DNA from 2 places in the Ruania alba genome. Region 1 is predicted to be linked to the other one. Evidence: riboswitches for the same ligand, from Rfam matches in the RefSeq annotation. Region 1 holds a riboswitch; the other holds the start of a gene.

The links. Region 1 has a riboswitch for thiamine pyrophosphate ahead of BLU77_RS11785 (thiamine ABC transporter substrate-binding protein). Riboswitches for the same ligand answer to the same signal wherever they lie in the genome.
Region 2: it holds a riboswitch for thiamine pyrophosphate, as region 1 does, so the genes downstream of both, BLU77_RS18430 (YkoF family thiamine/hydroxymethylpyrimidine-binding protein) here and BLU77_RS11785 (thiamine ABC transporter substrate-binding protein) in region 1, are expected to answer to the same signal.

Annotation. Positions count from the first base shown of each region.
Region 1 is NZ_FNTX01000002.1:272,873-279,158, forward strand. Features, by position in the region: gene BLU77_RS11775 (LLM class flavin-dependent oxidoreductase) at 1-717, shown strand, start outside; gene BLU77_RS11780 (ABC transporter permease) at 722-2,506, opposite strand; gene BLU77_RS11785 (thiamine ABC transporter substrate-binding protein) at 2,482-3,624, opposite strand; TPP riboswitch at 3,657-3,760, opposite strand; gene BLU77_RS11790 (hypothetical protein) at 3,900-4,532, shown strand; gene BLU77_RS11795 (helix-turn-helix domain-containing protein) at 4,529-4,783, shown strand; gene BLU77_RS11800 (DUF4235 domain-containing protein) at 4,845-5,099, shown strand; gene mnhG (monovalent cation/H(+) antiporter subunit G) at 5,112-5,468, opposite strand; gene BLU77_RS11810 (MrpF/PhaF family protein) at 5,465-5,836, opposite strand; gene BLU77_RS11815 (Na+/H+ antiporter subunit E) at 5,833-6,286, opposite strand, start outside.
Region 2 is NZ_FNTX01000002.1:1,785,964-1,792,249, reverse strand. Features, by position in the region: gene BLU77_RS18435 (ECF transporter S component) at 11-730, opposite strand; gene BLU77_RS18430 (YkoF family thiamine/hydroxymethylpyrimidine-binding protein) at 727-1,380, opposite strand; TPP riboswitch at 1,447-1,561, opposite strand; gene BLU77_RS18425 (MFS transporter) at 1,658-2,989, opposite strand; gene BLU77_RS18420 (MarR family transcriptional regulator) at 2,986-3,429, opposite strand; gene BLU77_RS18415 (HNH endonuclease signature motif containing protein) at 3,538-5,139, opposite strand; gene BLU77_RS18410 (NCS2 family permease) at 5,234-6,286, opposite strand, start outside.

The sequences.
Region 1 (6,286 bases):
GGCGTGACCGAGCGGATCGAGTTGGGCACCTTCGTGGCGTCGCCGAACTTCCGTCATCCGCTGCTGCTGGCCAAGGACATGGTCACCCTGGACGACATCTCCGGCGGCCGGATGCTGCTCGGGATCGGCGCCGGCGGCGACCTGGACTCTGGTGTCCTCGGCGACACCTGGACCCGGGCTGAGCGGACCCGCCGGTTCGGCGAGCTGGTGCCGCTGCTGGACCGGTTGCTTACCGAGGACCATGTGGATCATCGCGGTGAGTTCTTCGCCGTGGCAGATGCTCGCCTGCTGCCTGGGTGCGTGCAGCGCCCCCGGGTGCCCTTCGTGATCGCCGCGAACGGGCCACGTGCGATGCGGCTGGCCGCCACCTACGGTCAGGGGTGGATCACCACCGGGCCTCAACAGGGGCCGGCACCCGCAGCACCCAGCGACGCCGCCGGCCGGGACGCCCAGGTGGAGCAGTGGTGGCGCGGGGTGGCCGAACTGGCCGCCCGGATGGACCGGCTCGAGGCCGAGCACCGCAGTTCCGAAGAGCCGCTGCGGCGGTACCTGTCGGTGGACGCGGCGGGACCGGCGGCACTGTCCAGCGTGACCTTCGCCGAGGACCAGCTCGGCCGCGCCGCCGAGGCCGGGTTCACCGACGTGGTGGTGCACTGGCCCCGCTCCGAACCTCCGTACCAGGGGTCGGTGGCGGTGCTGGAGCACCTGCTCCGCTGACCTCCTACAGCTCACCGGCCCGCTCCCCCCGCAGCCGTTCCGCTAGCCCCATCACCGAGGCGGTGAGCAGCGCCAGCAGCACCGAGGCTGCGAGCGCCATCCCGTAGTTTTCCGCACCAGGCCGCCCGATCAGGCGGAAGATGACCACCGGCAGGGTGGGCCGATCCGGGCGGGCGAGGAACGCCGTCGCCCCGAACTCCCCGAGCGAGACGGCGAAGGCGAACCCGATCGCCAGGCCCACCGAGCGGATCAGGAACGGCAGGTCCACGGCAGCCAGCACCCGGACCGGGGACGCACCGAGCACCGCGGCGGCCTCGCGCAATCGAGGGTCGATCGCGCGCAGCACCGGCAGCACGGTCCGCACCACCAGCGGCATCGCCACGATCGCCTGTGCGATCGGGATCAGCACCGGGGATGAGCGCAGGTCCAGCGGCGGGGTGTCCAGAGTGATCAGGAACCCGAATCCCACGGTCACCGCGGACACCCCGAGCGGCAGCATCACCAGGCCGTCCATCCAGCCGATCGCGCGGCGGGCGGCCGGGTGCCGGGGCCGGCGGGAGAGCACCAGCGCCACCAGGACGCCCATCACCACGGCCAGCACGGTGGCATCGACGGCGATCCGCAGCGAGTTCGCGGCCGCCTCCCACACGGTCACGGTGAGCGCGTTGTCCCCGCCGGTGGTGCCGAGGGCCACATAGTTGCCCACGCCCCAACCCGACGGCGTCCGCAGCGACCTGATCAGCAGGGTCCCCATGGGCAGCAGCACCAGCAGGCCCACCACGACGGCGGTCGCTGCGGTGGGCAGCAAGTCGGGCCCGGGCCGGTGGTGCTGCCACAGCCGGAGCGGCACCGGCCGGGTGCTGGCCGATTGCAGCCGGAGGGCCCGTTCGCGGCCGGCCCGGGCGCGGGAGAACACCGCCAGGGACCCGGCCACCACCACCAACTGCATCACCGAGAGCACGGCGGCGGCGCGCAGGTCGAGGAACTGGGTGGTCTGGATCCAGATCTCAGTCTCGATGGTGCCGAACTGCACGCCGCCGAGCACCAGCACCACCCCGAAGGCGGTGGCGCAGAACAGGAAGACCACGGAGGCGGCCGAGGCGATCGCGGGTGTCAGCGCTGGGAGGGTCACACTGAGGAAGGCGCGTACCGGGGAGGCACCGAGCGCTCGAGCGGCCTGCTCGGTGCGCGGGTCGAGCCGCTCCCACAACCCGCCGACCGTGCGGACCACGACGGCGTAGTTGAAGAAGATCAAGGCGAGCACGATCGCGGCGAATGTGCCGTCCAGGCTGAGGAAGCCGAGCGGGCCGGAGTCAGCGAGCAGGGTCCGGAATGCCACGCCCACCACGACGGTCGGCAGCACGAACGGGACCGTGACCACGGCGCGTACGAGACGCTGCCCGGGGAAGGACCGGCGGTAGAGGATGTAAGCGCCGGGGATGCCAAGCAGCACGGCACCGGCAATGCCGAGCACGGCCTGGGTGAGGGTGAGCCGGATGATCCGCCAGGTGCGAGGGCGGGAGAACACCTCCGCGAAGCCGCCGAGATCGATCATCCCGTCGGTGACGAAGCCGCGGGCGATCAGGGAGGCCACCGGGTAGCCGAAGAAGACGCCGAGGAAGACGAGCGGTACCGCTGCGGCCAGCCCCCAGACCAGCCCCCGCACCCCTCGCGCCACCCCACCCCCACCGGCCGAGCGCAACCTTGTGCGGCGTTCCGGGCGCGAAGACCGCACAACATTGCGTTCGGCAGTGGGGGGCTGGCTCACCCGATGACCGCCGCCGTCCATGCCTGGATCCACTCGTCGCGGCGGGCGTCGATGTCGGCCGGGTCCACCTCGTGCGGATCATCGGCGAGCGGCGCGAACTGGGTCCACGACTCCGGCAGCTCCACCTGGTCGTTCACCGGGTAGACGTACATCTGCTCCGGGATATCGGCCTGCACCTCGTCGGAGAGCAGGAAGTCGATGAAGGCCTGCCCGCCCTCGGGGTTCGCGGCACCGGCGATCACCCCGGCGTACTCGACCTGCCGGAAGCAGGTGTTCAGCAGCGCCCCGGTGGGCGCCTCGGTCTCCCCCTCGCCCACCTCGAACGCCGGAGAGGTCGAGTAGGAGAGCACGATCGGCCGGTCCCCCTCGCCCGCGGAGCCGGAGAAGTCCACTGAGTAGGCGTCCGACCAGCCGTCCACCACCTTCAGTCCGTTGTCGGCGAGCCCTTCCCAGTACTCCAGCCAACCGTCTTCGCCGAACGCACCGACCGTGGCGAGCAGGAAGGCCAGGCCGGGGGACGACGTCGCCGGGTTGGTCACCACCAGCAGGTCCTCGTACTGCGGATCGAGCAGGTCCTCGAAGTTCTCCGGCTCGTCAATCCCGGCCTCGGCAAACCACTCGTGGTCCACGTTCAGGCACACGTCGCCGATGTCGATCGGGGTGAGCGCGTCAGAGCCCTCGATCACGTACTGCTCGGCGCTCGCCGGGAGGGCCGGGGAGGCGTAGGAGGCGAACACTCCTTCGTCGAGTGCCCGGCTGGCGAAGGAGTTGTCCACGCCGTAGGCGACGTCGCCCAGCGGGGAGTCGGCGGTGAGGATGAGCTGGTTCACCAGGGCGCCGCCGTCACCCGGTGCACTGAGTTCGACGGTGTAGCCGGAGTCGGCCTCGAACGCGGCGATCAGCTCCTCGGAGACGTGGAACGAGTCGTGGGTGACCACCTGCACCACACCCGACCCTGCGCCGTCGGGCCCTTCCGAACCGGATTGCGAGCCGCCCTCGGAGCCGGTCCCAATCACTGAGCACCCGGCCAGGGCGAGCGCCGCAAGCGCCCCCACCCCCGCGCCGAGCGCAACTTTGTGCGGCGATTTCACGCTATTCCGCCGCACCAGGTTGCGCTCGGCGAGCTTGAAAACTGCCATGTCCATGTCCTCCTTGTAGGTAAGGAGGGGTAGAGAGAGAAAACTCGACTTCCTTCGCCGGTGCTAACCGGTGCAGGTTCGAGGGTCTGCGGCGGACCGCACTCTCAGCGCCTCGGGCGCTCCCCTGTCGTGTGCGATCACGGTACACCGCCGAGCCGGGAACGATGAGCAGCGCGCAATCCGCACGAGCCACTGCGCGCGAAACGGTTCCCTCACCGCATTCCCGTGCTAACTTATCGTTCATCGTTATTAACGATCATCAATAAGGAGTAGTCATGAACGACACGCCACCGGCCGTGAGTCGGGCGGACCGGATCGTGCTCATCGTGGTGGCCGCCGGTGCCGCTCTCATCGCACTGGCGGCTCTCGTGGGCCTGGCTGTCGGGACGATCGAGACCACCACGGCCACGGCCCTGGAGATCGACGGTCTCGAGCTCGCGAACCCGAGCTCACCGGAGTTCCTCGCCACGGCCGGCCAGGTGTCCGAGGCGCGGTACCAGGACGTCACCCTCACCCTCACCGACCCCCCGGCGGCGGTACGCGCCTTCACCTGGGCCGCCCGTCTGTGCGCTGCCCTGGTGACTGCTGGTGTGGCCGGATCGGTGGCCTGGCTCGCCTGGCGCACCGCCTCGGGGCGCCCATTCGTACGGTCGGCACGCGTCGCCGTCACGGTGGCTGCGATCGTGATGATCAGGGGCGGGCTCTTCGGAGACCTGTTCTCCGGACTGGCGCGTGCGGAGACGGTCACCCTGCTCGACGCGGACCGGAGCGGGACCGAGGAAGGCTTCCTACTGACAATTTTCGAGTCCGATTTCGCTTCCGTGGGCTGGGGGCTCACGCTCGCCGTGATCGCGACCGTGCTGATGCTCGGTGAGCGCATGCAGAAGGACACAGAGGGCTTGGTATGACCCCGCGACGAGCCGACGACGACGCCTCCACCCTGATCCACTGCCGGCTCGGCGAGCTCCTCGCCGAACGTGGCATGACACTGACCCACCTCAGCGAGCAGGTGGGCGTCAGCCTGGTGAACCTCTCCGTGCTCAAGAACGACCGGGCCAAGGCCATCCGGTTCAGCACTCTCGCGGCCATCTGCGACGCCCTCGAGTGCGACGTCGGCGATCTCCTCACCCGATCTGAACAACCCGCGCGGCCTGAGTAGCCCGCGACAGTCGCGGGCCCATTACGCTGGACGCGCAGCACTGATCCTCAAGGAGTCGCGCATGAACATCCAGAAGCTGGTCACCACGGTGGCTGCCGTCGCGGCAGGCATTGCCGCCAACAAGCTGCTCACCGCCGGCTGGAAGGCCGTGACCGGTCACGAGCCGCCCACCGGTGACGCCGACGACGGCGAGATCAGCCTGGGTGAGCTGGTGGTGTTCGCCGCGGTGAGCGGTGCCGTGGTGACGTTCGCGCGCACCTTCGCCACCCGTGGGGCGAAGAAGTGGCTGGACAGCGGGGACATCCCCAAGGACTGACCCGCTGCGTGGTCAGGACTCCTCACGCGAGCGCGCGGCCTCCAGGTCCTCGGTGAGTTCGTCGGCGACGAGCAGGTCGGATCGGATCTTTCCCGTCCGGTAGCCGGCGCGGCCCACCATGTGCGCCGCCACCGGTGCGGTGAGCATCTGGAAGATCACCACGAGCAGCACCTTCGGTGTGATCTGACTGGACCCCAGCCCCACGGCGAGTCCTGCCATCATCAACATCAGCCCGAGCACCTGGGGCTTGGTGGCGGCATGCATCCGCGCCAGCAGGTCCGGGAACCGGGCGATCCCGATCGCGGCAACGAGCGTGAGCGCTGATCCGGCGATCATGCAGACGGCGGCGATCACCTGGGCGACGGTCATGGCTCTCCCCTCCCGTCCTCGCCCTTCTCGGACTCCACCGCCATGCGCTCGCGTTCCCGGGCGTCTGCCTCGGCCACCTCGGACGGGGTGAGGATGCGCCGCTCCTCCTCCGGCTCAGCGGCCGCGAACCGGGCGAGCGTGACCGACCCGACGAAGCCGACCAGCGCGAGCACGGTGAGCACCAGCACCAAATCTTCGCGGCCGAACCACAGCGACACCAAGGCAATGCTGCCGATCAGCACGGCGACCAGCACATCGAGGGCGACCACCCTGTCGAGCATGCTGGGACCACGCTCCACGCGGCCCACCACGATGAGGGCAGCGGCGGTGAGCAGCACACCGCAGATCACCATCACGATCGGGCTCATGAGTCGCTCCTCGCGTTGAGATGGTGCCGCTTCCAGGGGCGCGGCCGGATACCGGCCGCGGCGATGTCAGCATCCGTGGCGAGCGCATGCATCACCCGCTTCTCCTGCTCGAGGACGTCACGCCGCGCCTTCTCCAGCGAGCCCTCCTTGGTTACATCGAGCACGTGCAGGTAGAGGATGCCGGTCAGGCGGTGCGCCTCCACCACGAGCGAACCCGGGATCAGTGAGGTGAGCTCCCCCGTCAATGTGAGCACTAGGTCGGACTCGGATCGCAGCTGTACCCGGATCACGGCCCCGCGCGGGGTGCTGTGCCACCGCAACGCTTGGACCGCCACGGAGATGGAGGCTCGCGCGATGTCCCACAGCAGCTGGGCCAGCAGGATCACTGCGCCGATCAACGACCACCGGCCGTCGAAACCGACCTTCGGCATCGGGAATACCCGCAGCAGC
Region 2 (6,286 bases), 1.5 Mb from region 1:
GAGCACCGTGTCAGGGATTGTCCGCTCCCGACGACTCGTCCGGCCGGGTCCGGGCCGACACTTCCGGCTGGGTGGACTGCTCCGGTGCCGCGGTCGGTGCCGGCTCGGTCGCACGTCCGGTCGCTCGTTCGGCCTCGCGGGCCGCGCGGCCGATGGCGTAGTTGTCGAGCACTCCGGTGCGCAGCAACGCGTCCCCGATCACCTTCGCGAGCAGTCCGCACAGCAGGATTCCGGAGGCGAACTGGAAGCCGACCCGCAGGGCGAACAGATCCTGGCCGGCCCAGCCGAACCGCACCATGCCCAGCACGAGGTTCGCGAGGGCGGCGGTGATGCCGGAGACCACGAAGACCCACCAGCCGTACCGGCGGTACCGGGTGGCCGCGAAGGCTGCTTCGGCGCCGACCCCTTGGATCAGGGCGACCAGGATCAGCGTGGGACCCACCGGGGAGGCGAGGAAGACGACTTCCACGATCGAGGCGATGATCTCCACCACGATCCCGACGCCAGGCTTGCGCACGATGTACAGGGCGAGCGGGGCCACCACCATCCAGCCGCCGATGAGCACGTTCTGGGCGAGATCGCCCATCGGCCCCATGGCGACCTGCAACCAGCCCCACACCTGCACCAGGGCCCAGTAGAGGAACCCGAAGACCACGGCCAGCACGGCCAGCAGCACCAGATCGTGCAGGGTGACCGGCCGCCGTCGGGGGGTGGGAGTAGCGGCGCTCATCGCGGGCCTCCTGTCGGGGAGTTCAGTGACACGGTCACGTGAGTGGCCACGTGCCGCACATCGGCACCTACCAGCAGCCAACCGGCGACGACGGCCGCCAGCACGTCAGCGAGGTCACCGTCGAGCCGGGTCACGTAGTGCTCGGAGCCGGAGTAGACGCCGAGCTGCTTCGCGTTCTCGATGGCGGCGTAGATGCCTGCCATGTGATCGGCATTGGCGCCGTCCTCCAGGGGGTACAGGGCCCAGTGGGCACTGGCCTGCAGACCGGTGGCGGCGGTTGGGTGCGGCACCTCGGGGGCGTACGCTGCGCCGTCGGCCACCTCGCAGGCCACCTCGCCCGGGCAGCCGCGGGAGAGCAGTACGTGGGCCACGGTGTGCACACCGGTGCGGCCGGCGTGCGCGATGGTCTCGGTGAGGTAACTGAGCAGGCGGTTCTCCGGCCCCCGCACGAAGGTGGAGACATCGTCGGTGGTGAGGGTGAGCCCGTCGGTGTCCGCGGCGTCCAGGGCGCCGAGGATGACGTCGATGAAGGAGTCGGTCATCGGGTGCAGGGAGAAGCGCGCGCCGGTGCCGTAGGCGTCCGGGGCGGGCTGGGTGCCTACGTCAGTGGCGGGGCCGGCAGATGCTGCCCGTGCGCTGGGGTGGGACATGTGGGTCCTCCTCGTTGGCGGGACCCCCGAGGGACGTGACAGGACGGGTACCCACGCACGGCGGTACTCGCATCTGTTGCCCAACTCCCTACGCCGGTGCGAACCGGGTCAGGTTCCTCGGGTCTGCGGCCGCGGTATGCGACCACACTCTCAGCGCCAACGCGCTCCCCGGGGGCTTGTGTCCTCTCCAGCGTACTCCTCGACGAGCCGGCGTCGACCAGCCGTCCGCCTCGTGGGCAACAGGCGGTGATGCGAGCCACCGGCTCACGTAGCGCCCTCAGGCGGCGTGCGAGCGGTCCACGCTCTGCTGCCCGGCGATCTCGACCCGGGCCGCCTCCAGGGCGGCGCGCTCCTCGGCATTGGTGAGCAGCAGGTGCGGGCGCTCACGCATCCGGTAGCGCACCTCGATGTGCCAGTACTTGCGTGCCCAGATCGCGGCTGCGGCGGCCACCAGCAGCGCCGCGATCGCGCCGATCCCGATGGACCAGCGCGGGCCCCAGGCATCCGCGATCCACCCCACGAGCGGCGAGCCGATCGGGTTCCCGGCGAACAGCACCACCACGTACAGGCTCATCACGCGACCGCGGAAGGCCGGGTCGATGCTGATCTGGATGGCGGCGTTGGCCGAGGTCAGCATGGTCAAGGAGGTAAATCCGACCGGGATGCACGCCAATGCGAACAGCTCGTAGGTCGGGGCCAGGGCAAGCAGGGTGGCGCTGACGGCGAACCCGAGCGCCGCCACGATCACCACGCGGACCCGCGGTCGCTTGCGGCGGGCAGCCATGAGGGCGCCGGCGAGCGAGCCCACTGCGAGGATGGAGCCGAGGATGCCGTACTCGCCGGCGTCCTTGCCGAACTCCACGCGTGCCATCACGGCAGAGGTGAGCTGGAAGTTCAGGCCGAAACCGCCCACCACGAACACCACGGCCATGATCATGATGATGTCGCTGCGGTGGCGCACGTAGGCGATCCCGGCGCGCAGCTGACCCTTGGCCCGCGGGGTTCGGGGCACTTTCCGAAGATCGCGCGTGCGCATAGCGAGCATGGCCGCGATGGTGGCGGCGAAGGAGACCGCGTTGATCAGGAAGACCCAGCCAGGGCCGAAGGCAGCGATCAGCAGACCGGCGACCGCAGGGCCGATCATCCGGGCGGCGTTGAACGAGGCGCTGTTCAGCGCGACCGCGTTCGGCAGCCCACCGGTGGGCACCAGCTCGGAGACGAAGGTCTGCCGGGCCGGAACGTCGAAGGCGCTAGCGATACCGAGCAACAACGCGAAGATGTACACATGCCACAGCTCGGCGTGCCCGAGCAGCACGAGCAGACCGAGCGCCGCGGCGAGCGCGCCCATCGCTCCCTGGGTGACGATCAGCAACTTGCGCTTGTCCAGCCGGTCCGCGAGCACGCCGGCATACGGGGTGAGCAGCACCGAAGGGACGAACTGCAATCCGGTGACGATCCCGACGGCGATGCCGGAATCGTCGGAGAGCTCGGTGAGCACCAGCCAGTCCTGCCCGATGCGCTGCATCCAGGTACCGATGTTCGCCACCAGTGCCCCTGCGAACCAGAGGCGATAGTTGAACTGGCGTAACGAGGCGAACATGGCGCTCACTGGGTGGTGATCCTCCTCAGGATCTCTTCGGCGTCAGAGAGGGTCTGGCGTTCTGCTGGGGTGAGGGACTTCAGGCGGCGGGCCAGCCATTCGTCCCGACGGCGTCGTGTCTCCTTGATGTAGACGTTCCCGGCCTCCGTCGCGGTCACGAGCACCTGACGGCGGTCGGTCGGATGTGTGGTGCGGGCCAGCAGTCCGGCCTCCTCGAGGCCCCGGATCGTCCGGGTCATCGACGGCGGTTGGACGTGCTCACGCGCAGCCAGCTCACTCGGAGTGAAGGGACCGTTCGTGACCACGCTCGCGAGCACCGACCGGTGGGTCTCGGACAACTGCCCGGCCTGCTCGGCGCGCAACTTGCGAGAGGTCCGCAACAGCGTCATCCGGAGCCGGGAGGCGAGACCCCCGGGAGGCCGCGGGGCGCAGCCACGTTCATTTCCCATCGCCAGCGATGATAACTCGTTACTTTGGCTAAGTAAAGACCAGTGAGCGCGGCCACACTCGGGCGCGGCCGCTCACCGGTCGACCCCGCGCCCGACCAGACCGGGCGGTCAGAACGGCGGGTCGCGCCCGTCCTCAGGGTCGCGACGCGGCGCACCGGGCGTGCCGGCACCCAGGTTCGTGGTGGCACCGTCGCGCTCGCGCCGATACTGGTACCCGGCAGGCGTGGTCCACTCGAAGACCCCCGGTTCGATCTGGGTCACAGTGAAATCGCCGTGGGTCTTGAGGAGATGGTCGCGAGTGCACAACGGACCGAGGTTGGACACACCCGTCCGCCCACCTGAACCGAACGGGATCGTGTGGTCGAGCTGGCAATGGTCGGCCTGGTGCGAGCACCCGGGCCGCACGCAGGTCCCGTCTCTCGCCCGGACAAGTTCGGCCATCCCGGGTGGTGGCCGATAACGGGTCCTGCCGATGTCGAGCACCGTTCCGGTCACCGGGTCGGTGACGAGCCGCCGCCAGATTCCGCCGGCGGCGACCGCACGCGCGGTCGTCGGCGCGATCGGCCCGTAGCCAGCCAGGATGGGCACGTCGCTCCCCGCGATCGCGGCGCCAGACATCTCGCCCTCGTGCCGGTCCGGGAGCAGTTGGTCGAACGGGATCGTCACCTGGATATGTGGCCGGCGCCCACCGATCACGCCCAGCGGCGTGCCGGAGGGAGCCGGGCCGCCGTCAGTGGCAGGAGCGCTGGTCCCGTCAGCGACTACTCCACCAGCACCAGCACCAGCACCAGCACCAGCACCAGCACCAGCACCAGCGGATGGTCCAGCGCACCCGCACCCGCCGAATGTCCCGGTAGCCAGGGCCTGACTCCCCAGCCCGGTCAACGCATCGAACCGAAGCTGCTCAAGAGTGCGAGCATCCCCCTCATGCTTGGCGGCCCGCGCGGCGGACTCGAGCGCGACATCCAGGGCATGCACCTCGGTGGCCGGACCTTCGACGCGGAGGGAGGCGACGCCGTCAGGCAGGGCACGCGGGCGGGAGACGCGCCGCTCCGCCCGCCTCGCCCGCGCCCGCCCCTCCGCCTCAGCGGGGTCGACGGCGATCAGCGCCTTGGCCACGTCGGCGCGCACCTGGGCCGCGGTACGGCGTGGAGCCCGCTCGATCACCGCATCTTCGACCGCCATCGCGACCTGCCAGGGAACGCCCTCCACCCCGTCCGTGATCGCGGCCGCGCGCGTCTGATCGATCTGGCCAAGCGCAAGCGCCGAACCGGTACGGGTCAGGACCGTCTGCACAGCTCGACCCCGACGGACCAGCCGATGGCCTTCGCTCTTCGTGGTGCGCAGCCGCAGCGCGAGCTCGTCACCAGCCACTCCCACAGGACCGCGCGTGTGCTCGGCCAGCGCTCCGGGTTGCATCGATGGACGGTCGGCCAGGGCGGCCGCAGCGCGGAGGGCAACCTGGTGAGCATGCGCCTCGACCCGGCGGGCCGCGGCGACCATCTCCACCAACGCCGCGTCATCCGCCTCCTCGGCGTCGAGCAGATCCAGCCGGTCGAGGAGCGCACCGCCGGGCAGGCTGCTCGCGAGTTGTTCATGAAGCGGCCGACGTCGATGCGCAGCCCTCTCACCTGCAAGTCGGCGTTCGAGCGCAGTGGGGACCCACGAGCCGTCCGGCCCGCTCTTTTCGTCCACCACGACGTCGAACATGCGTTCTATGGTAGGTGGTGGTCGCGCGCCGCGCAACCGCTGTGGACAACTTTTCCCTGATGCATGCCCCCACCGTCTCAGGAGGGTCTGACATTCACCCCGCGAGCGCCTGCAGCGGCCCCCGCACGAAGTACAGGACGAACAGCACGGCGGTCACCCACATCAGCGGGTGCACCACGCGAGCCTTGCCGAGGGCCACCTTGATCACCACGTACGCGATGAAGCCCGCCCCCATCCCCGCGGTGATCGAGTAGGTGAACGGCATCAGCACGATGGTCAGGAACGCCGGGATGGCCACCTCACCGTTCTTCCAGTCCACGCCCGTCACCTGCGTCATCATCAGGAAGCCGACCACCACGAGTGCCGGTGTGGCTGCCTCGTAGGGCACCAGGTCCACCACCGGCGCGAGGAAGGTGGCGAGCAGGAACGCCACCCCGGTCACCACCGAGGCCAGGCCTGTGCGGGCACCGTCGCCCACACCGGCAGCGGACTCGATGTACGACGTGTTCGAGGAGACCGATCCCATGCCACCGGCGGCCGCGGCGATCGAGTCAACCACGAGGATGCGGCGGGTGCCCTGCGGGTTCCCCTCGGCGTCCAGCAGCTTCCCCTCGCTACCCACCGCCACCATCGTGCCCATCGTGTCGAAGAAGTCGGCGAGCAGCAGCGAGAAGACCAGCAGCACCATCGTGACCAGGCCGATCTTCTCCAGCGAACCGAGCAGGGAGAACTGCCCGAGCAGGGCGAAGTCCGGCATGCGCACCCAGGTGTCGGGCAGCTCCGGACTGTTCAGCCGCCATCCGTTCGGGTTCGGGGTACCGTCCTCGTTGAACGCACCGCCCACCTGCGCGATCGCCTCGATGACGATCGCGAGCACGGTGGCGCCGATGATCGCGATGAGGAGCGCCCCACGGACCTTGCGCAGGTGCAGCACGATCGCGGTGAGCAGCCCGATCACGAACACCAGTGCGGGCCAGCCGGCGAGCGATCCCGCGTTCCCGAGCTCGACCGGGGTGGCGAGCGACGCCGGGATCCGCACGATGCCCGCATCCACCAGACCGATGAAGGCGATGAACAGGCCGATCCCCACGCTGATCGCCGTGCGCAGCTCCTTCGGTACGGCGCGGAACACCGCCTCGCGGAAGCC